3 regions of the Parageobacillus galactosidasius genome follow, and region 2 is predicted to be linked to each of the others. Evidence: riboswitches for the same ligand, from Rfam matches in the RefSeq annotation. Region 2 holds a riboswitch; each other region holds the start of a gene.

Region 1 (7,783 bases), on a different contig from region 2:
ATCTAAATAAGAAAAACAAGAAGCCTTCTTTCATGAGTTGTGTCACATATTGAGGCACGTTGGTATACAGAGTATGATGCCTGAGGCTTTTCGAGAGCTGCAGGAACGGGATGCAAATCATTTTACTAAATACGCCGCTATCCCTTTTCATATGTTAAGATTTATTAACTGGCACGAATCATACATAGTTGAGCATATGTCCAATATGTTTAAAGTGACACCAGAGTTATGTGAAGAATGCTTAACACAGATTAGAAACCGTATAAGTCAAACAATCGAGTAATGAAACTAAAATTTGTAATCAACGGTGATAAAATGGTTCTTACGCTAATTTGGGGAGGTGACTTGTAAATTAGCACATTATTTCAGAATCCCTTTTTCAAATTATTTCAGGCGGATTCGGAAATAATGTGCAAAATTTTTGCGGATTGTTCCGGATTTTGCACATTCTTTCGGAACGTTTGCACGCTCTTTGGAGTGTTAAAGGGCGTCAAAAACAAATCCCTACGTATGGACATCACGCAACCGTTAGCTTATTAGGCGGTGTGAATATCAAAACGGGGGAATTTCACTGTATGGAAACCAATCAATGCAATGCACAGGCTTTTCTGCAATTTCTTCAATACACATTGGACCAGTATCCAGATAAACATGTCGTGATGGTCTTGGATAACGCAAAAATTCATCGCGCCAAAATTCTTCAGCCTTTTCTACATGAGCACGAAGAACGGTTGACTTTGATATTCTTACCTCCGTATTCACCGAATTTAAATTTCTCCCTTTCCACACAAGAGACTGAATATTCAGTCTCCTGTGTGGAGAAAATCAGTCCCCTATCAATTCAAATCCATTTCAGAGAAACCCTACCCCATTTACATTACACAAAATTCTTGACGGTACCCACACATCTTCCATAATAAATGTGTTTGTTTGATTTGATGTTGTTCTACTCTTGTGATAAACAATTATTTCACCTCTCTTTCTATAAGCTCTTGAATTTTCTTTTTCTTTCGTGATGAATACAATTTCATCGAATAACAATGCAATAAACTTACTATTTCTTCAAATATTTCTTGAGAATCTAATTTTTCACTACCAATTTCAGACATCACAACAATTTCAGTATTAAATTTTTTAAACAAATATTCAAACAAATCAAAACCAACACGACTTAATCTATCTTTATATGTAATAACCACTCTTTCAACTTTTCTGTCAATAATATCATCTAACATCTTAAAAAAATCTTTTCGTTTTTCAAAAGAAATTCCACTTGCCACATCAGCAAACACCCCATGAATTTTGTATCCTTTAGAAAAACAAAATTGTTTCAACAACTGTATTTGATTTTCTAAATCTTTCTTTTGTTTAGGCGTGGATACCCTTGCGTATATATATGTTTTTCTTTCTACACCATCAAGCAATAATGAATAAACACTATCTTCATCATAATCATATCTTCCATTAGGAAGAACTTTCACTTTAATAATTCCATCTTTTACATATTTAGTTAATGTTTGTCTTGTTATTCGAAGTAGTTTCAAAACTTCATTTGCTTTCAATTTATGCACCTCCTTTCATACAAAAATGTAGCAAATATCAACAATAAAATAAACATATTTTATTAAAAAATTTTAATATTTTATCAGACTATATATAGCAGCTCCGGTGTTTCCTTTTCTAATATTCTCATTGTCCGCTCGACGGTATTGGCGGTATAGACGTGATGAATGGGCAGCGAATAGGCGGAAACAAGCCAGCGGATCGCCGCGCTCTCATTTTCATCCCGCTCCGCAATCAATAGTTTCATCGGCTTCACCGACCTGTCGCCGCTCGCTGGCGGCGGTGGAAATGAACGAGCGCTTCCATGCAGAAAGCGGCCGCTAACGCAATCGTTTTTCGATTTTCATCGACAAGCGGATTCACTTCACAAATATCGAAACTGATCGTTTGTGGCTTGGAAATAATATAACGAAGCAAGGCGCGGACGATTTTCGGATCAAGCCCGAACGGCGAAGGCGCGCTCACTCCCGGTGCCGCGCTTGCACTCAACACATCCATGCAAAGCGTCAGCATCAGTACATCATAGTTTTTGATAAAATCGTCAATGATCTCATACGCGCGCTCTAGCGTTGCCAACGTCAATTCTTCCTCAAGCGCGTACGTGCATCCATATCGATTAGCGGTTTCAAATAACGCCGCTGGGTTGCCTAGCGTCTGAATGCCGAGGCAGCAGTATCCCGCGTTTCCATCTTCATCTAATATTTGCCGAAACATTGTTCCCGATGACGGTCCTTGTCTATATGGGCGCATGTCAAAATGAGCGTCGATGTTGATAATGCCAAGCTTCGTTTCCGAACCGACCGCCTGACGAACACCGAGATAATGCCCGTACGCGGTTTCATGTCCGCCGCCGATGACAACCGGCGTGATGTTATGGCAGATAAGGCGCTCTACCGCCTGGCCCAAATGTTTCTGGCTGTTTTCTAACTCTCCCCCTTCACAAGTAATTTCGCCCACATCGTAAAGTATTGTGTGAGACGGCAGGTGCCACGGCAGGTTTGCCAGCGCTTTTTTCACTTCCACCGGCGCGTGATACGCCCCTTGCCGTCCTTGGTTGCGGCGGACCCCTTCATCGCATTGGAAGCCTAATAAAGCAAAAGCGTTTTCTGCCTGCGTCTGTACCTGACCCATATCCAGCAAACGGATCTTTTGATGGACGCGAAAACTTTTTTCCTCGCTTTCGCTGTCGATCCGTCCCGTCCATCTCTCCTTGTCCAGCTGTTTGTACATAAAACGAGACCTCCCTACTTTCTTTATGCTTTTGCACGACACCAACGTCCTGAATTAGTCATCGCGTTGATTCATCTATATCGGGATCTGATCCTTATCCCCGTCTCGTAAATGATGTCCCTTCTTCCTCTTTCTCTCCCACTTCCCTTATTTCCTTCTTGTTTTGCCGCCTATTTTTAGTGTTCTTTATACGAAAATAATAGGATTGTTTCTAATAACTAGTGAACTTATCATTATTACCATTCGTTTTGCCATTGCCGAAATCAAACCGCGCCATTCTTTTTCCCATCACAAATACAAAGCAATCCACGAGCTTCACTGTGTCGGGTCAACGAAAATGGGATCAAAACGCATAATTTTTTATTCATGAATATTGCGTAGCCCCTTAACGATAAAAAAAGAAATCTTTTCATTCGCGAATAGGGTAATATAGAATCTTATCATTTTCAAAAAAAGGGTTGTAGCTATGGCAAAAAACGTCAACTTGCATGGAGCCATAGCTGTAAAAGCGCACCGCCAGCCTGTGATACGTCGCTTGGCGTTCAATTAGTGGAAACAGGCGAAAGATATGCGAAAGGAAAATGGGCGATCGGGTGACATTGGCTAAACGGAAACGGCGGCATCATGGGGGATTTGTCAGTGCGGCGGCCTATATTATGATGGCGTATGCGATTACGACGTTGCTTCATAAAGACCAAACATTTGTCTCGATCAATCTGCATACAACATTCCACCGCCCCGACCGTTGCCGGAGAAGTGGAAGTCGAAGCAAAGGTGGAAAAATTCAGGCGCACTGTTGCCTATCTGACCGCTGTCTTAACGCAAAACGGCAAAGAAGCGGCAAGCGCCGTTTCTTCGGTCATGATCATGCCAAAACGATAAAAAAGCAGGATGGCCTCCTGCTTTTTGTTTGTCAATGGGCGCGCTATTTTTGCCCAAACGTCTTCGGCATCACAACCGCCACGACTTCTCCGCGCGCGCAAAGTTCTCCATCGGCGAATACTTCCGTCTTTACTTTCCACTTTTTCGGATGAATTTCTTCGACCGTACCGATTGCCTTTAACGGAACTCCATGCTGCGTCGGTTTCAAGAACTCTACGTTCAAAGAAGCAGTTACAAACCGCGGTGGCACTTCTCCATCTCCTGGTTCGTGTCCGTTTTTGCGATGCAGCGCCAGCGCGGCGGAACCAGTTCCGTGGCAGTCGATTAATGACGCAATCAATCCGCCGTAAACAAAACCAGGAATAGCGATATGCTCGGGACGTGGCGTATAAATCGTGACCGTTTTCTCCCCTTGCCATCCGGTGCGGAAATGGTGGCCGTGCTCATTCAGCCGCCCGCATCCGTAGCACCAGGCAAATTCCTCTGGGTATTCGTCTTGAATGGCATGTTTTACTTGTTCTTCCATCATTTCTCCCTCCCCTTTCCTTTTCAGTATATCACAATGAGCACATTACTTCCTTTTTCTTTTATTTTTCTTTACAATAGTGATAGGTTTACAGAGAATGGAAAGGACTACAGCAATGAAAGTGTTAGAAACATATATCGTCGCAGGACTGACCGGTTTGCTGTTTTATCATCTCCATTCCCCAATTCCATGGATGCTCGGAGCCATTACTGGAATGCTTGTTTGGAAAACGGTCATCAAGCGCCCAGTAGCGGCGCCGAAAGCGTTGTCGAATAGTGGATTGATTGTGTTAGGCACTTATTTTGGACTGTCGTTTACAAAAGAAACGCTATTAACGATTGCGCCATATATTGTTCCGTTTCTCGTTGCCACCGTATTGCTAATTGCTATTAACATTATAAACAGCATCATGGTGACGAAATGGACACATATTGATAAAGTGACAAGTGTGTTTGCATCTGTTCCTGGCGGGCTGTCGGAAATGGTTGCCGCAAGTGAGTCGTTGAACGCGAATACTGCTTTAGTAACCATTTTCCAAACGATTCGTTTATTAACGGTCGTTTTTCTTGTGCCAACAGTCGTTGTCCATTGGTTGAACGGACACGCGTCGCCAGGAAACGCAACCGCTCAGGCGGCAGCTGTCTCTTCCGATGGTCATTACACTTGGTTTTTGTTAAGTATTTTCGGTGCGCTTCTTTTACGAAACATCATTCCGGCAGCATACGTCGTCGGGCCGCTTGCCGTAACGGCAGTTATGCATGCGGCTGGTGTGAACCTGCCGTTACTGCCTGTATGGTTGATTATTTTGGCGCAAATTAGTGTCGGAATAAACATGGGAGAACGCATTACCTTAGAAGATATTAAGCTTGGCGGAAAATTTAGCTGGGTATATTTCTTGCTTGCGTTAGTATTAATTGCTCTATCGTTCGGATTCGGCTACGTATTTGCGGAATTAACCGATCTTCCGCTGTCGACCGCGCTGTTGAGTCTTGCGCCAGGAGGACTTGTGGAAATGGTATTAACAGCGCAAACGGTCGGAGGAGATCCAGCGATTGTCAGCTCCTTGCAATTTGTACGTCTTCTTCTTGTCATTATCGTCGTGCCGAACGTGTTGAAATGGGTGTTTCGAAAATTCCCATATATCACCGAAACGCCATGGAAAAACCGCTCTGTTCGAAACTAAAACAGAGCGGTTTCGTTTTACTTAGCCGGTTCATAAAATTCGATCCATTCACCATCCGGTCCAAGGAAGAATAAATATTTCGCCCCGTTTGGCAGCGTCGTAATCTCTTCCCATACAAGCGGAACGCCGAGCGATTGAATCCGTTCTTTTTCTTGTTCAATTCCTTCAACGGTAAAGGCGACGTGATGCACTTTTCCTTCCGTCGGCAAATTCGGATTATACCCTTCGATCAATTCGACAATGACTGAGCCATCCAATCCTAAAAACGCCAATTTCATTGTACCGTTCGTATGCGTCATCTCGCTAAGTAGTTCCAATCCGACTACCTCTTGATAAAACTTTTTCGATGTTTCGATGTCTTTTACTTGAATGCCGACGTGTTCAAATTTTTTTACTGCCATTATGTTTCTCCCCTTTTTTCATTATTTTCAAGATTGTGAAAATACCGACCGCAAATATGGAGTCATATGTACGATCGAAATTCCTTTTTCCTCTAATTCACAGAAAATGCAGCGGTCAAGCGCATAAGGGCCAGCAGCTTTCCATTCTTCCACTTCCGCAAATGTCAGAAGAAGCGAAAACATCTTCCCTTGCGTATATCCGTATAGATGGAAAACATTTTGGCTGCTATCAAAATGAATCGCTGCCTGTCGGTCAAATTGCAAAAGCTGTTTTTGGACACAACGGGCGACATGGGAAGCAAACGATGCTACCGTTAAGTGCGCCGCCATATAGCTGCGAATCAAATCATTTTCGCGCAATCGACATTCCCACCTCCTTCTTTGCACATACATAAAAACCCCTTTCGCCATGAATGATGCGAAAGGGGGTAACCGTTCTTATCATCCAAAGCGAAAGACGCTTTGCGGGTTGGAGCACCTTGCGTAATACGCAGGTTGCTGTGGAGTCATAGAGCCCGATCTCTCGTCCACTCTTGATAAGACTGTATGCAGTTTGTTTTTATCTTATCATGGTGCCATTGTGATGACAATCATTTTTTTCACAAACGAGGAAGGGAGAGCAAAGGCGCTCTCCCATAGCCATCAAGTTAAGAATTTGATCTTTTTTCAGCGCCAAAAACATGGTATCCTTTCTAACGAAATCATCGTTGGAAAGGATTATTTTTTGATGGCAAAAAAGATGAAGGCATGGATAAAAACGATTCGTCAACTCTTCTCCTCTGAAGAACTGACCCGTCTGGCACGGAAAGTCGGATTCATTCAGCGGCAGCGTTCATTAACAGCGGAAAAAATAAAATTGATCAAAAGGCGAGGATATGGGTATCGAAATATCCAGCGTTTTACTTTGCGTGTCCGTCTAGAGACCTCTATCACATTTTAACGTAAAAATCAAGTACATCTTTTGGTGATGAACCTGATTTTTGTTATTTATGCATAATTTTTTCTTATTTCTAATTGATTATTTAGCACATAGTTTTATTTAATAAGAAAATGGATACATGACTTTTATCATAAAATAATAACATAATATTTCCAATAGAATATATTATTTGCCACTTGTCGTCATTATTCTATTTTTTCGACTTTTTTAGACGAAATTTTTGAAGCGTGATATATAATAAGATTGGAGTTGCTTTTGCATGCAGAAAAACAAAGAAAAAGGGGGCTCTTTTTCATCGGAGAGCCCCTTCTGTTTACTTAAACGCCATCGCGGCTTTCACTGCTTTTTTCCATCCTGCATAAAGCGCTTCTTGTTTCTCTTTTGCCATTTGCGGTTCGAATTGGCGTTCTAATTGCCATTGTGAGGCGATTTCTTTCCGGTCTTTCCAATAGCCGACGGCAAGCCCAGCTAAGTATGCCGCGCCTAGGGCTGTTGTTTCATTGATGACTGGACGCTCTACTGGCACGCCGAGCATATCGCTTTGGAACTGCATTAAAAAGTTGTTTTTCACCGCTCCGCCGTCGACGCGCAGCGTTTTCAAGCCAATGCCTGAATCCGCTTCCATTGCTGTTAATACATCTTTTGTTTGATATGCAAGCGACTCTAGTGTTGCGCGAATGAAATGTTCTTTTGTCGTACCGCGCGTCAAACCAAATACCGCACCGCGTACATCGCTATCCCAATACGGTGTTCCGAGACCGACAAATGCCGGTACAACATAAACGCCATCCGTTGAATCGACTTTTTCCGCATATGCTTCACTGTCTGACGCCTGCTTGATCATTCGAAGCCCATCACGAAGCCACTGAATCGCTGAGCCAGCAACGAAAATGCTTCCTTCCAACGCATATTCGACTTTTCCGTCGATTCCCCATGCGATCGTTGTTAACAAACCATGTTTCGATTGTACTGCTTTTTCCCCTGTATTCATCAACATAAAGCAGCCAGTGCCATATGTGTTTTTCGCCATTCCTTCCTCAAAGCACGCTTGGCCAAAC
Region 2 (7,783 bases):
ATTCATATCAATATCTACACTGTTTCCCTCTAAAACACCACGATTTCTTGGATTTTTATAATGATCCATAATCACTTGTCGATAAAGCTGATCTAAAGGATTATTAGAAGACATGACCAAAATACTCCTTTGTTTTCTGTAATGCGACTACGAGTTGATCGATTTCTTCCTTTGTATTATAGAGGTAAAAACTTGCACGCGCTGTAGCTGTTACGTTTAACCATTTCATTAACGGTTGGGCGCAATGGTGACCGGCGCGGACGGCGATCCCTTCCGCGTCAAGGACGGTTGCCACATCATGCGGATGAACTCCTTCTATGTTAAACGTCACTAATCCTCCGCGATGTTTTGGACCATAAATCGTGATCCCTTCTATCGCGGACAACTGTTCTAAAGCGTACTGGGCAAGTTCCTGCTCATGTGCAGCGATATTATCTAATCCGATTTCTTCAAGGAAGTCGATTGCCGCTCCTAAACCGATGGCTCCCGCAATAATTGGAGTACCGCCTTCGAATTTCCACGGAAGCTCTTTCCATGTCGATTCGTACAGGCCGACGAAATCAATCATTTCGCCGCCAAACTCTACCGGTTCCATCTTCTCTAATAATTCCCTTTTACCATATAATACGCCAATTCCTGTCGGACCGCACATTTTATGCCCAGAAAACGCCAAAAAATCACAATCTAGATCTTGAACATCGATTTTCATATGAGGAGCGCTCTGCGCGGCGTCCACTACGATGACAGCGCCATGTTTGTGGGCGATTTTTGCAATTTCTTTTACTGGGTTAATCGTTCCTAAAACGTTGGAAACATGTACAATAGCGACAATTTTTGTATTGGATGTGACCGTCGCTTCTACATCTTTTAGGTCGATCGTTCCATCTGGCTGAAGCGGAATATACTTTAATGTGGCTCCCGTATGTTTAGCGACTTGCTGCCATGGAATAATATTGCTATGGTGCTCCATGTACGTGATGACAATTTCATCGCCTTCTTGTAAATTAGCGCGGCCATAGCTCGCTGCAACCATATTTAACGCCGTTGTCGTTCCTCTTGTAAAAATGATTTCTTGTGTGGACTTCGCATTAATAAACCGTCGTACCTTTTCACGTGCTCCTTCATATGCGTCCGTCGCTTTCGTACCAAGCGTATGCACGCCGCGATGGACATTTGAATTGTACTGGCGATAATAGTGATCAATCGCTTCAATGACGGGAAGAGGTTTCTGTGATGTCGCAGCGTTGTCAAGATATATAAGCGGCTTCCCGTTTACTTCTTGGTCCAAAATCGGAAACAGCTGCCGAACCTCTTTCGTATTCATGACTGCACTTTCCTTTCGATTACTTCAATAAGTTGTTTTTTCACACTTTCAATCGGAATAGCCTCTACAACAGGAGCTAAAAATCCATGAATGATAAGACGTTCTGCCTCATGTTTCGGAATACCGCGGCTCATTAAATAATATAGCTGCGTAGGATCAACGCGGCCGACCGATGCAGCATGTCCTGCCATTACATCGTCTTCGTCAATTAATAAAATAGGGTTCGCATCTCCACGCGCTTTTTCGCTTAGCATTAGAACACGCGATTCTTGCTGCGCGTTCGATTTAGAAGCGCCATGTTCAATTTTTCCAATTCCGTTAAAAATCGAAGTCGCGCTGTCTCTCACAACACCGTGTTTTAAAATGTAGCCTTCCGTATGTTTACCATAATGAACAACGCTTGTCGTAAAGTTTTGTACTTGCTCTCCTCGACCGACAACGACCGTTTTCGTATCGCCGAAAGAACCGTCACCTATTAAGCGGGTAATGTTTTCAGAAACTGTATCTCCATTGTTCATTAAACCGAGCGCCCACTCAATGCGGCCATCACGGGCAGCGATACCGCGGCGGTTTACATAGGTTGTAATACCTTTTGCCAAGTTATCCACCGCAGCAAAAAACACACGAGCATTCGTGTTGGCAAACACTTCGGCGACAATATTGACAACTGCTTTGCTAGTTTCTTTTACGGAAATATAGTTTTCCACATAAACAACCCGGCTATTATCTTCCGCTACAACGATGACATGATTAAATAATGCGATATCATCATTTTCTTGAATATAAACAGCTTGAAGCGGAACATCCACTACAACATTTTTCGGCACATATACGAACACACCGCCGTTAAGTAGCGCAGCATGCAACGCCGTTAAACGATGCTCGTCAATTTTCACGCCATCTTTCATCAAATATTTTTGCAACAAATCCCCATGCTCACGTGCTGCTGTGAAAATATCAGTGAAAATGACGCCTTTTGCTTTCAACTCATCCGATAGAGATAAATATGCTGGTGTATGGTCGCGTTGGACATATAAGTTTTTCGTTCCCTCTCCTGCTTCAATAAGCGCCTTTACTGCTTCAGGCAATTCATCTAATGAAGCAAACGGCGCGCTTTCCACTACATGATTAGCAAATTGTGTGAAATTCCATTTGTCAATTTTTGTTTTATCCGGCTTTGGCAGCGGCAACTCTTCTGCTTTAGCAAGAGCTTGTAAGCGAAGCTGTAAAAGCCAGTCCGGTTCGCCGCGTCCGCTGGAAAATGAGCGCACATATTGTTGGTCGAATGGTATTTTTGTTCCTGTCGTCATAATATAATACTCCTCCTAACGCTTACGCTTCTTGCTCAACCGTTTCATCTTCAATGCCAAGTTCTTTTTTAATCCAATCGTATCCTTCCGCTTCAAGACGTTGTGCCAACTCCGGACCACCGGATTTTACGATACGCCCTTGCATCATGACATGCACATAATCCGGTGTGATGTAGTTTAGTAAACGCTGATAGTGCGTAATGATCAAACAGCCGAATTCGCTGCTGCGCATTTCATTAATTCCTTTTGAAACAATTTTTAATGCATCAATATCAAGACCGGAGTCGATCTCGTCCAAAATCGCGATTTTCGGTTCAAGCATCATTAATTGAAGAATTTCGTTGCGTTTTTTCTCTCCGCCGGAGAATCCTTCATTTAGATAGCGATGCGCCATATCTGGATTCATTTCGAGAAATTCCATTTTTTCGTCAAGTTTGCGGATAAATTTCATTAAAGAAATTTCATTTCCTTCGCCAAGACGAGCGTTAATGGCGGCACGAAGAAAATCCGCATTCGTTATGCCGCTAATTTCGCTTGGATATTGCATCGCCAAAAATAAACCGGCGCGTGCACGTTCATCCACTTCCATCTCCAACACGTTTTGCCCGTCTAATGTAATGCTTCCTTTTGTTACTTCATATTTTGGATGTCCCATAATCGCCGACGATAACGTTGATTTTCCCGTTCCGTTCGGACCCATAATCGCGTGAATTTCTCCGCCTTTTACTTCTAAATTCACACCTTTTAAAATTTCTTTTCCTTCAACGGATACGTGAAGATCTTTAATTGTTAACACTGCCATGAAGAATACCTCCAATTTTCACTAAAAATTGTGTATATCATTGACTTACTTGTCTTTCCATTCTCATTTTATTCTCATTACAATCTTATAACAAATGAAAAGTATTAGCAACCTTTTGAAGAGAATATCACTATGTTCATAGTGAAAAATATTTTGATCAAGATTGTTTTATAAAAATAACGGAAGCGGACCGCTTCCGTTATTTTATTGCGCTGCTGGAATGACAGCACCTTTATATTTTTCTTTAATAAAGTCTTGAATTTCTTTCGACTGTAACACTTCGACAAGCGTTTTAATTTCTTTGCGGTTTTCATCGCCTTTGCGTACAGCGATAATATTGACATATGGGTTATCTTTCGGCGACTCAACAGCAATTGGATCTTTCGCAGGATCTAATCCCGCGTCAAGCGCATAGTTGGCGTTGATGAGCACAGCATCGCCTTCGCCGTTTTTATAAATTTGCGGCAGCAATCCTGCTTCCACATCCGCTTCAAATTTTAAATGTTTTGGATTTTCCACAATGTCTTTGACCGTAGCTTTTGTTTTATCGATACCTTCTTTTAATTTAATTAACCCTTTTTCTTGCAGCATCGATAAAATGCGACCATGGTCTGCAACAGAGTTGCTCATGATGATCGTCGCACCGTCTGGCAATTCTTCGAGGCTTTTATATTTTTTCGAGTAAAGACCGATTGGCTCAATATGAATGCCGCCAGCGTTGACAAAGTCATATCCATGTTCTTTTTTCTGTGCTTCTAAATATGGAATGTGTTGGAAATAGTTGGCATCAATTTCTTTATCTGCTAACACTTTGTTTGGTAAAACATAATCTTGGAATTTAACAATTTTTAAGTCAATGCCTTTTTCTTTTAAAATCGGTTGTGCTTTTTCTAAAATTTCTGCATGCGGGACATTGGAAGCTCCAACCACTAATTTTGTTAATTTCCCTTCTTTTTTGCCACCATCAGCGTTGTTATTGCCTCCGCATGCTGCCAAAGCCAACACAAGAACGATGGCAAATAATGCACTAATCCATTTTTTCATATTGATCTTCCCCCTTTTATCGTTTATCTATTTTGGAAGTGACAAAGTCACCGATAAACTGAATGACAAAGACAATCACCAAAACTAGAACGGTGGCGACAAACGTCACATCATTATGGCTGCGCTGAAATCCTTCAAGATACGCTAAGTTGCCAAGGCCGCCGGCGCCAACGACCCCTGCCATCGCTGTATATCCAACTAAAGCAATTGCAGTGACGGTAATTCCAGATACAAGAGCAGGCAATGACTCTGGAAGAAGCACTTTCCAAATAATCGTGGCCGTTGTCGCTCCCATCGCTTTGGCCGCTTCGATGACACCTTTATCAATTTCGCGAAGCGCAATTTCCACCATTCTCGCGTAAAATGGCGCCGCTCCAATAATGAGTGCTGGCAATGCCGCATTTGCGCCAAGAATCGTTCCGACAACGAATTTCGTAAACGGGATTAACAAAATAATTAATATGATAAATGGGATGGAACGAAAAATGTTAACGATAGCGGCGATGATCATATTCGCCAGGCGGTTTTCCCATAAGTTTCCCTTTGACGTTAAAAATAAAAGCAGTCCAAGAATCGTTCCTAATATAAATGTTGCAACGACAGAAATTCCTGTCATATAAAGCGTTTCAACGGTCGCTGCCCAAATCATATCCCACTCTACATTTGGTAAGAGGTTAGCGAGCATCCGTAATCACCTCCACCGCCACTTGCTGCTTTCGAATATAATCGATCGCACGGGCAACTTCCTCTTTCTCTCCATCCATATGAACAAACAGCACACCGTAAGCGCCTTGGTGGGTTTGCGAAATTTTTCCTTGAAGAATATTCGCATCAACTTGAAATTGGCGAACAACGTTAGCAATCAGCGGCTGTTCCGTAACCTCTCCAACAAACGTCAATTGAAAAACCGTTCCTTTTGGATATTTATCGAGTAAATGCGCAATCGTTTCTTTCGTTTCCTCCGGTTCGATGACCTGCTGTACAAACCGTTTCGTAATCTCCTGCTTTGGCTGCCGGAACACTTGCAGCACTTCTCCTTGTTCAACAATTTTTCCGTTTTCCATCACTGCAACGCGGTTGCAAATTTTACGAATCACGTGCATTTCATGGGTAATTAATACAATTGTCAATCCTAAACGCTTATTAATATCCACCAAAAGTTCCAAAATGGAATCGGTTGTCTGCGGGTCTAGCGCGGATGTCGCCTCATCGCACAATAACACTTTTGGATTGTTCGCCAAAGCGCGCGCGATGCCGACGCGCTGCTTTTGCCCGCCGCTAAGCTGTGACGGATAGGCGTTTTCTCTTCCTTGCAAACCTACAAGCTGAATCAACTCGTCTACTCGTTTTTTCCGCTGTTCTTTCGGTACACCGGCAATTTCTAATGGAAACGCAATGTTTTCGCGAACCGTTCTTGACCATAATAAATTAAAATGCTGAAAAATCATTCCGATTTCCTGACGGGCCTTTCGCAATTCCTTTCCTTTAATATTAGCAATATCCCGTCCAGCGACAATGACTTTCCCTTTGGTCGGTTTTTCCAATCCGTTAAGGAGACGGATTAACGAACTTTTTCCCGCCCCGCTATATCCGATGATTCCGAAAATTTCGCCTTCTTTAATTTGCAAAGAGACATTATCCACTGCTGTTACAGATCCATTGGCCGCTTCATATATTTTTGTCACGTTTTCTAATGTAATCATGCACATTTCCACCTTCCCTCATGTAAAAGACAACTCGCCGCAAAAAGAAAGCCTTTCTGCTCAAGAGAACAGAAAGGCAATGATTACCGTTCTGTCTCTTATCTCTCAAAGCAGACGCTTTGTGTGAATTGGCACCATTTCAGCGAGTACGCTGACGGTTGCCGGGCTTCATTGGGCACATCCCTCCACCTCTCTTGATAAGAGCACAAAAAACACTTTATTCAATTAAAATCTCTCAATAATTACGAATGTGATTTTATCACTATATGTCGAATAGTGTCAATGGAAATGTTATAGTCATTATGGAAAATGGCATGATTATCATTTCTTGTGATTATGAGACGGAAACATCAGATGTAATTCCGGTAGCAGCCGCAATTGCCTGTTCTAAATCTTCGATTAAGTCATCGATATTTTCGATGCCGACAGATAGACGAACTAAATCTTCTGTCACTCCAGATGATTTTAGTTCTTCTTCGTTTAGCTGTTGATGTGTGGTGCTTGCAGGATGGATAATTAAACTTTTCGCATCGCCAACGTTGGCAACATGCGACCATAATTTTACACTGTTGATCAATTTCGCTCCTGCCTCTCTGCCGCCTTTTACGCCAAATACAACGATGGAACCCGCTCCTTTTGGCAAATATTTTTTCGCTAGTTCTTTTGCTGGATGACTGTCGTGTTCTGGATAAAGCACCCACTCTATTGCTGGATGACGATCTAAATACTCGACGATTTTTCTTGTATTCGCAATATGTTCTTTCATACGTACATGCAATGTTTCAAGACCAAGCTGAATTTGAAAGGCATTAAATGGGCTAATCGCTGGACCTAAATCGCGAAGCAGCTGCACGCGAGCTTTGACAATGTATGCAGCAGGTCCAAACGCCTCAGCATACACAAGGTTGTGATAGCTTGGATCAGGAGTAATAAATCCTGGAAACTTTGGCGAATTCCAGTCAAAATTACCACCATCAACAATGATGCCGCCTAAGGTCGTCCCATTCCCAACAAGCCATTTTGTGGCGGAATGGATCACGATATTCGCCCCATGTTCAATTGGTCTGCACAAATAAGGAGTGGCGAATGTGTTGTCGATAATGAGCGGAATTCCCGCTTCACGAGCGATTTGCGCCACCGCCTCAATATCTAATATGTGCAAACTAGGGTTGCCAATCGTTTCGGCGAAAATTGCTTTCGTTTTTGGTGTAATCGCTGCTCGGAAATTTTCCGGATTAGACGGATCGACAAAGTGGGTTTTAATTCCGTATTTCGGCAATGTATTGACGAACAAATTATATGTACCGCCATATAACGTAGATGCCGATACAATTTCATCCCCAGCTCCGGCGATATTCAAAATGGCCAGTGTAATGGCGGCCATTCCGCTAGCGAGAGCAAGACTGCCCACTCCACCTTCCAGCTGTGCCACCCTTTCTTCCAATACGGTAACCGTCGGATTGTGGATGCGTGTATAAATATATCCTTCTTCTTTTAGACCAAAAAGGTTCGCGGCATGATCCGTATTGGCAAATAAATAGGCGTTCGATTGATAAATAGGAACCGCACGCGCTCCAGTGGCAGGATCAGGCTTTAATCC
Region 3 (7,783 bases), on a different contig from region 2:
TTTTGTGACCATTGTCCATTCCTCCCTGTGCATCGTTTGTCATCGTTAGTATGGGATATGGGCAGGGAAATATGTAATGTTGGCAAACAATCATTGATGACTACATTGCATAAAAAAGCTGGCCACATCGGGCCAGCTTTTTATAACACATTGAAATAGCGCGCTTCTGGATGGGCAAAGACAATCGCGGAAACGGAAGCTTCCGGCTCCATCATATATCCGTCCGTTAAATGGATGCCGATTTCTTCTGGGTTCAATAGACGGAAGAGCTTTTCTTGGTCTTCCAAGTTCGGGCAAGCCGGATAGCCGAACGAGTAGCGCTGCCCTTGGTATTTCGCGGCAAAGCGCTGTTCCATCGTGAAATCCGGATCATCCGGAAAGCCCCAGCGGTCGCGCATGACTTGGTGGATGAGCTCCGCTAATCCTTCGGCGATTTCGAGCGCCAGCGCTTGAATCGCATGACTTTTTAAAAATTCGCCGCTTTCTTTCCATCGCTGCGAAAGTTCGCGAATGCCTTTTCCGGCGGTGACGGCGAAAAATCCCACATAGTCGATTTGTCCGCTTTCTGTAGATTTCAAGTAATCAGCTAAACAAAGGTATGGCTCTCTTGGCTGTCTTGGAAATTCAAACATTTCGATAATGGTCCGTTTGTCTTTTGGCGAGTAAATGTAAATCCGGTTTCCTTCACTTTGCGCCGGGAAAAATTGATATACCGCCGCTGGCGTAATCCAGTTGTTGCGCTGGGCCTCATCAAGCAGGTCATCGACGACTTGCTTTAACATAAGCGCTTTTTCATCTTTTTCCTCAAGCAGCCGTTTTACTTTTCCTTTTAACCCAAGGTGATGTCCTAATACCATTTGCCAGTTGACGTATGGAATAATATGCGAAAGCGAAATATCTTTCAATATATGGCGTTCTAAATCTGTTGGCACAAACACGGGAACGTCGGTCGAGACGTTCGACTTTGCCGCAATAGCCGTTGGTGTCGTTTTTTCTGTTTCCGTTTCTTGCTTTTTTGTTTTTGTATATTCGATTTCGTTTTGCTGCAGCTGATTTGCCAGCGCCAGTCCTTCCATGGCGTCTTTTGCGTATAATACGATTCCATCATATTCCGGAGCGATTTTGTTTTCCGTGAATTTACGCGATAATGCCGCACCGCCGACTAAAATCGGGATCGAGATGCCCGCTTGCCGCAAATCTTGCGCGGTGACGACCATTTGCTGGGCGGATTTGACAAGAAGCCCTGATAAACCGATAATATCCGGTTTTTCGGCTTGAACGGCTTCGATCAGCTTTTGCGGCGCCACTTTAATGCCTAGGTCGATGACGTGAAAGCCGTTGTTGCTTAAAATGATGTCGACCAAGTTTTTGCCGATGTCATGCACATCGCCTTTGACGGTGGCGAGAAGCACTTTTCCTTTTGTACTGTTTTCCTTTTTCTCCATATATGGTTCTAAAAAGGCGACCGCTGCTTTCATCACTTCCGCGCTTTGCAATACTTCGGCAACAATGAGTTGATTGTTATTAAACAGCCGCCCAACTTCATCCATCCCCTCCATCAGCGGTCCGTTAATGATGTCAAGCGGGTCGGAATACGTTTGCAGCGCTTGTTCCAAATCGGCGTACAATCCTTCTTTCGTGCCTTCGATGACATAGCCCGCGAGCCGCTCCTCAAGGCTAAGCTCGGTTTTTATTTTTTTTGGTTCTTTCGTTTTATCGCGGTAAAATTGGATAAACGTGTTTAACGTTTCATCGTTCGTGTTAAACAGCAGTTCTTCAGCCAACCGCACTTCTTCTTCCGAAATCGAAGCGAATCGCTCCAATTTTTCTGTATTGACGATCGCGTAATCGAGCCCGGCCTGCGTGCAATGGTACAAAAAGACGGAGTTTAAAATTTCCCGCCCAACCGGCGGAAGCCCGAATGAGACATTGCTGATGCCAAGTATTGTTAAACATTGCGGAAGCCGTTCTTTAATGAGACGGATGCCTTCGATCGTTTCCTTGGCCGCGCCAATATATTGTTCATCGCCGGTGCCGACCGGGAACACAAGCGGGTCAAAAATAATGTCATGCGGGGAAACTCCGTATTTGTTGACGAGCAAGTCATGCGAACGCAAGGCAATTTCCAGCTTCCGCTCAGCATGAATCGCCATTCCCTGTTCATCAATCGTTCCGACAACAACGGCAGCACCATATTTGTGAAGGAGAGGAATGACTTTTTCAAACCGTTCTTCGCCGTCTTCCAAATTAATCGAGTTAATGATTGCTTTCCCTTGTGAATAAGTGAGAGCACGTTCAATAACGCGTTCATCGGTTGAATCAATGACAAGCGGCACTTTTACTTTTTTTACGACTTGTTGGATAAACTTTTCCATATCTTCTTGTTCATTGCGGTCCGGGTCGGCTAAGCAAATATCGATGACGTGCGCGCCGTTTTTTACTTGCGCGCGGGCAATTTCCGCCGCTTCTTCATATTTTCCTTCAGCGATGAGCCGTTTAAATTTGCGCGAACCGATTACGTTTGTGCGCTCGCCGACAAACAGCGGACGCATTGTTTCATCGTAAATAAGCGGATCGATGCCGGAAACGGCATGAACGTCAAAAGATTTCGGAATCGGCCGCGGTGGAATGTCTCGGACCGCTTCGGCGATGGCGCGAATATGTTCCGGAGTTGTTCCGCAGCAACCGCCGACGATGTTAATCCATCCTTTTTCAGCGAATCGTTGGATTTTTTTCGCTAACATCTCCGGTGTCTCGTGATAGCAGCCTTCTTCATCCGGAAGCCCGGCGTTCGGATAGCAGCTTACAGCAGTGTTCGCCAAGGAAGCAAGCGTGCGCAAATGGTCGGTCATAAACTCGGGGCCGGTCGCGCAGTTTAATCCGACCGCGAACGGCTTCATATGCTGTACGGAGATGAAAAACGATTCAATCGTTTGTCCTGCTAATGTTGTTCCCATTGGTTCAATCGTTCCGGAAATCATAATCGGCACTTTTTTTCCGACCGCTTCAAACGCCTTGGAAATGCCGATAAAGCCGGCTTTGACGTTTAAGGTGTCTTGGCATGTTTCCAATAAAAGCAAGTCGACGCCGCCAAGCAATAGTCCTCGCGCTTGTTCTTCGTAAGCAGCAACTAATTGTTCGAACGTAATGCCTCCTGTAACGGATAGCGTTTTTGTCGTCGGTCCCATTGAACCGGCGACAAAGCGTGGCCATTCGGGAGTAGAGTAGGCGTCGGCTGCTTTGCGCGCAAGCTTGGCGGATTCGATATTTAACTCTAGCGCTAAATGGCCAAGATGATATTCATCTAATACAACGTTTGTCGCACCGAACGTGTTTGTTTCGATAATATCCGCTCCCGCCTGCAAATATGCTTCATGAATGCGCTCGATCACATGCGGAGCGGTGAGCGTCAAATATTCGTTGCATCCTTCGTATGCTTCTCCGCCGAAATCATCAGCTGAGAGCTTCGCGCTTTGAATCATCGTTCCCATTGCGCCGTCAATAATTAATATTTTTTTTTCGAGCTGTTGCTCAAGTGTGATGTTACCCATGGAGTACCTTCCTTTCTTGTGCGGCTTGTTCCTTTTCATGAATGTAGCGAACGAGTTCGACGGTCATTTCATAGCGCAAAAACGGCGTAATTAAGTAGATGCCGTTAAATAAGTCAAAAGCGGCGTCAATGAGCGATTTGGCAATTGCGATTCCTTCGCGCGCAGATTGCACTGGGTCATTCGCGCATGCCGCCATGCGAGAGCGGATTTCATCAGAAAGAGTAATTCCCGGCACTTCATGATGAAGGAAATCGGCGTTGCGCGCGCTCACTAGCGGCATAATGCCGATGTAAATCGGCGTCTCAAGATGCTTCGTCGCTTCATACACCTCTTCGATTTGCCGCTCGGAATAAAGCGGCTGGGTGATAAAATAATGGGCGCCGCATTGAATTTTTTTCTCCAGACGCTCTACAGCCTTATCTAAATGACGGACGTTCGGGTTAAAGGCCGCGGCAATCGAGAAGTTTGTTTTTTGCCCGAGCGATTTTCCGGAATACGAAAGCCCTTCGTTAAATTGGCGAATCAGCCGGATTAAATCAAAGGACGATAAATCATAGACGGATGTCGCTCCAGGAAAATCGCCGATTTTCGATGGGTCTCCGGTGATGGCGAGCACATCGGTGATGCCGAGCGTATGCAGGCCCATCAAGTGCGACTGCAAGCCGATTAAATTGCGGTCGCGGCATGTAATATGAATAAGCGGGCGGATGCCGAGCTGCTCTTTGACGATGGAGCCGAGCGCCATGTTGCTGATTCGTGGAGTTGCCAGCGAGTTATCGGCCAATGTCAACGCATCAATGTTCGCTTCTTTCAGCGCTTTGGCGCCTTCTAAAAATTTCGCGATCCCTAATTTTTTCGGCGGATCAAGCTCGACGATCACCGAGCGCCGCTTACGTACGATATCCTGCAACGGCGGGGCGGCATTTGGTTCGTTTGTTTGGATAGAAATCGGAACATGACGTTGTTTAACGACTTTTTCTGTAATCGGTGTCCGATCGGTTAAGGCGTTTGCTATCGCTTCGATATGTTTCGGCGTCGTGCCGCAGCACCCGCCAATCAGGCGCACGCCTTGTTCACGGAAGGCAAGAGCCGTTTCTTTAAAATAATCGGTGTTTGTTTCATAGATAAGCCGTCCGTCGCGATAATCCGGCAAGCTTGCGTTCGGATACGCGGAAAGAAACGCTTTTTTCGGCAGCGGCACTTCCTCGAGCGAACGAATCATATGATATGGACCGAGACGGCAATTTAGACCGATGACATCAGCTCCCAACTGCTCCAAGCGCGCCAACGCTTCAGAAAGGGGAGTGCCGTCTTGCAAGACGCCAACTTCGTGGAGGGAGACGTGCGCGATAATCGGCTTATCCGTTTCTTTGCGCGCGATTGCAAGCACCGTCTGCAATTCTTCCAAATCGTAATATGTCTCGAGCAATAAGCCATCGACGTCTTCGTTTAAAAGCACAAATAATTGCTCGCGAAACGTCCGCTTTACTTCGTCGATGGAAACGGCGCTTTTGTTGATGCTCCGTAATCCGCCGATCGTTCCAAGCACATAGGCTTTATTTCCCGCCGCCTTTTTGGCGAGCCTTACTGCCGCGCGGTTAATGGATGGCACTTCATCTTCCAATCCGTAGCGGGCAAGTTTGACATAGTTGGCGCCATATGTATTCGTTTGGATTACTTCTGCGCCCGCGGCGATATATGCTTCATGAATGTGAATGATGTCTTCCGGTTTTGATAAATTTAGTTCTTCAAAACATCGGTCGACGCCGTGCGAGTATAATAGCGTTCCCATCGCTCCATCGGCGATAAGGATGCGTTCTTTTAAGTCTTGCAAAAGCCCCACGATCATTCCCCCGTTCTATGAAGATAGTAAAAGAAAAAAGCCTTCTATAAGAAGAAGACTTTTTATGTATCGTCTCTTCTTATCTTCCAGGCGTTTCGCCTGTCTGGATTTAGCACCTTGACTTCCGCCAGGTTGCTGAGAGTTCATCGGGCCAGTCCCTCCCCCTCTCTTGATAAGAATGTCCGTATGCGGTTGTTTATTTCGTCTTGACTATTACTATATAATTTAATGTATTTTTTGAAATTATTCAATACGGTGAAGCAAGGAAATTTGAAAAAACGATCAATGAGACAGCGGCTTTCCGCATTGCGGGCAAAATTGGAAGCTGTTCTGCGGAATAGTCAGCCGCTTTTTGTTTTTTAGTCGCCGACATGGCGGAAAGCATATTTTTCCGTTGCACTTTCTACTCTCCTATGTTCTAATTAGGAATAGTGAACATCAAGAAGATGGGGGGCTGAAAGTGAACGGAGAAATCATCCGCTTCGAGCGAGTGACGAAGGAATACGACGGCGCAGCCGTACTGGATGATGTCAGTTTTGCGATGGAGCGCGGGAAGTTTTATACGCTGCTTGGACCGTCGGGTTGTGGGAAGACAACGATTTTGCGGCTGATTGCCGGGTTTATCGAGCCGACGGAAGGAACGATTTATTTCCACGGAAAGCCGATTCAAAACGTCCCGCCGAACAAACGGCAAGTCAACACTGTTTTTCAAGACTATGCATTGTTCCCTCATCTCGATGTGTTTGAAAACGTTGCGTTTGGTTTGCGCGTGAAAAAGATGAAAGAAACCGACATTCGCGAGAAAGTGAGGGAAGCGCTTCGGTTTGTCAACTTAGACGGCTATAAGCGCCGCCGCATTCAAGAAATGTCCGGCGGCCAGCGTCAGCGCGTCGCCATTGCCCGGGCGATTGTCAATGAACCTGAGGTGCTGCTCTTGGATGAACCGCTGTCAGCCTTGGATTTGAAACTGCGCACGGAAATGCAGTATGAACTTCGTGAATTGCAGCGCCGCTTAGGGATTACGTTCATTTTTGTCACGCATGATCAAGAAGAAGCATTGGCGATGTCCGATTACATTTTTGTTCTGAATAAAGGAAAAATTCAGCAGTTTGGGACGCCGAAAGACATTTACGACGAGCCTGTCAATCGATTCGTCGCCGATTTCATTGGCGAATCGAACATTTTGTCAGGGCGCATGATCGACGATTTCCTCGTCGAATTTGCCGGCAAACAGTTTGCGTGTGTTGACCGCGGCTTCGCGCCAAACGAACCGGTCGATGTCGTCATCCGCCCGGAAGATTTGGAGCTCGCGGCGCCGGAAGACGGGCAGATCGTCATCCGCGTCGATTCGCTCTTATTCCGCGGTGTCCATTATGAAATTTGCGGCTATGACGAAAACGGCAACGAATGGCTTGTCCATTCGACGAAAAAGGCCGAAGTCGGGGAAACGGTCGGCCTTCGTTTTGAACCGGAAGCGATTCACGTCATGCGACTCGAAAAGGAGGATGAGGACGCATGACGGAACGGGCGTGGCGGAACTGGTATTTAATCCCTTATGGCATTTGGCTTGTGCTGTTTGTCGTGGCCCCGATTGTCTTTTTGGTGTATGAATCGTTTTTGGATCTTGACGGCCATTGGACGTTGTCCAACTACAAATCCGTGTGGACGCCCATTTATTTGAAAATGATGGCGTATTCGTTTTGGTATGCGTTTTTAATCACGCTTGTGTCGCTGCTCATCGGCTATCCGACCGCCTATTGGCTGACGAAGACGCGGCACAAGCAGCTATGGCTGTTGTTGCTTATTTTGCCGATGTGGGTGAATTTGCTGCTGAAGGTGTATGCGTTTTTAGGGCTGTTCGGCACGTACGGGCTGGCCAACGCTTTGTTGAAAGCGCTGGGCGTCGGGCCGCGGCAGCTGTTGTTCACCGATTTCAGTTTTGTCTTTGTGTCGGTGTACATTTTTATTCCGTTTATGGTGCTGCCGATTTTCAACGCGCTGGAGGAGCTGCCGCCATCGCTGGTCGATGCCGCCCGCGATTTGGGCGCTTCGGCTTGGACGACGTTCCGCCGCGTCGTCTTCCCGCTCACGCTTGGCGGGGTGAAGGCCGGCTGCCAGGCGGTATTCATCCCGGCGTTGTCGCTGTTTATGATTACGCGCCTCATTGCGGGCAACCGCGTCATTACGCTCGGCACGGCCATTGAGCAGCATTTTCTTGTCACCCAAAACTGGGGAATGGGGGCGACGATCGCTGTTGTGTTAATGATCGCGATGGCGGTCATCGTCGTCCTGACAGGAACCGGAAGGAAAGAGGGAAGCCGATGAAACGGACGCATTGGTGGGGACGTGTGTACCTGTTAGCCGTGTTTGCCGTGATGTATACGCCGAT

The links. Region 2 has a riboswitch for S-adenosylmethionine ahead of B9L23_RS17190 (methionine ABC transporter ATP-binding protein). Riboswitches for the same ligand answer to the same signal wherever they lie in the genome.
Region 1: it holds a riboswitch for S-adenosylmethionine, as region 2 does, so the genes downstream of both, B9L23_RS07235 (hypothetical protein) here and B9L23_RS17190 (methionine ABC transporter ATP-binding protein) in region 2, are expected to answer to the same signal.
Region 3: it holds a riboswitch for S-adenosylmethionine, as region 2 does, so the genes downstream of both, B9L23_RS04165 (bifunctional homocysteine S-methyltransferase/methylenetetrahydrofolate reductase) here and B9L23_RS17190 (methionine ABC transporter ATP-binding protein) in region 2, are expected to answer to the same signal.

What each region holds. Positions count from the first base shown of each region.
Region 1 covers NZ_NDYL01000001.1:1,375,512-1,383,294, reverse strand. The annotation lists gene B9L23_RS20900 (hypothetical protein) at 1-10, shown strand, start outside; gene B9L23_RS21510 (hypothetical protein) at 74-283, shown strand; gene B9L23_RS21655 (IS630 family transposase) at 411-917, shown strand; gene B9L23_RS07265 (IS607 family transposase) at 966-1,562, opposite strand; partial or broken gene B9L23_RS19940 (AraC family transcriptional regulator) at 1,652-1,810, opposite strand; gene hutG (formimidoylglutamase) at 1,816-2,793, opposite strand; partial or broken gene B9L23_RS07255 (hotdog fold thioesterase) at 3,260-3,675, shown strand; gene B9L23_RS07250 (PaaI family thioesterase) at 3,719-4,201, opposite strand; gene B9L23_RS07245 (AbrB family transcriptional regulator) at 4,299-5,384, shown strand; gene B9L23_RS07240 (VOC family protein) at 5,402-5,785, opposite strand; gene B9L23_RS07235 (hypothetical protein) at 5,813-6,145, opposite strand; SAM riboswitch class I at 6,221-6,328, opposite strand; partial or broken gene B9L23_RS21650 (transposase) at 6,624-6,725, shown strand; gene glpK (glycerol kinase GlpK) at 7,039-7,783, opposite strand, start outside.
Region 2 covers NZ_NDYL01000002.1:1,480,527-1,488,309, forward strand. The annotation lists gene sufU (Fe-S cluster assembly sulfur transfer protein SufU) at 1-114, opposite strand, end outside; gene B9L23_RS17165 (cysteine desulfurase) at 104-1,324, opposite strand; gene sufD (Fe-S cluster assembly protein SufD) at 1,321-2,634, opposite strand; gene sufC (Fe-S cluster assembly ATPase SufC) at 2,657-3,436, opposite strand; gene B9L23_RS17180 (MetQ/NlpA family ABC transporter substrate-binding protein) at 3,641-4,480, opposite strand; gene B9L23_RS17185 (methionine ABC transporter permease) at 4,497-5,165, opposite strand; gene B9L23_RS17190 (methionine ABC transporter ATP-binding protein) at 5,155-6,183, opposite strand; SAM riboswitch class I at 6,279-6,387, opposite strand; gene B9L23_RS17195 (O-acetylhomoserine aminocarboxypropyltransferase/cysteine synthase family protein) at 6,518-7,783, opposite strand, start outside.
Region 3 covers NZ_NDYL01000001.1:778,070-785,852, forward strand. The annotation lists gene B9L23_RS04155 (SDR family oxidoreductase) at 1-12, opposite strand, end outside; gene metH (methionine synthase) at 141-3,551, opposite strand; gene B9L23_RS04165 (bifunctional homocysteine S-methyltransferase/methylenetetrahydrofolate reductase) at 3,544-5,394, opposite strand; SAM riboswitch class I at 5,471-5,573, opposite strand; gene B9L23_RS20280 (hypothetical protein) at 5,642-5,794, opposite strand; gene B9L23_RS04170 (ABC transporter ATP-binding protein) at 5,855-6,913, shown strand; gene B9L23_RS04175 (ABC transporter permease) at 6,910-7,719, shown strand; gene B9L23_RS04180 (ABC transporter permease) at 7,716-7,783, shown strand, end outside.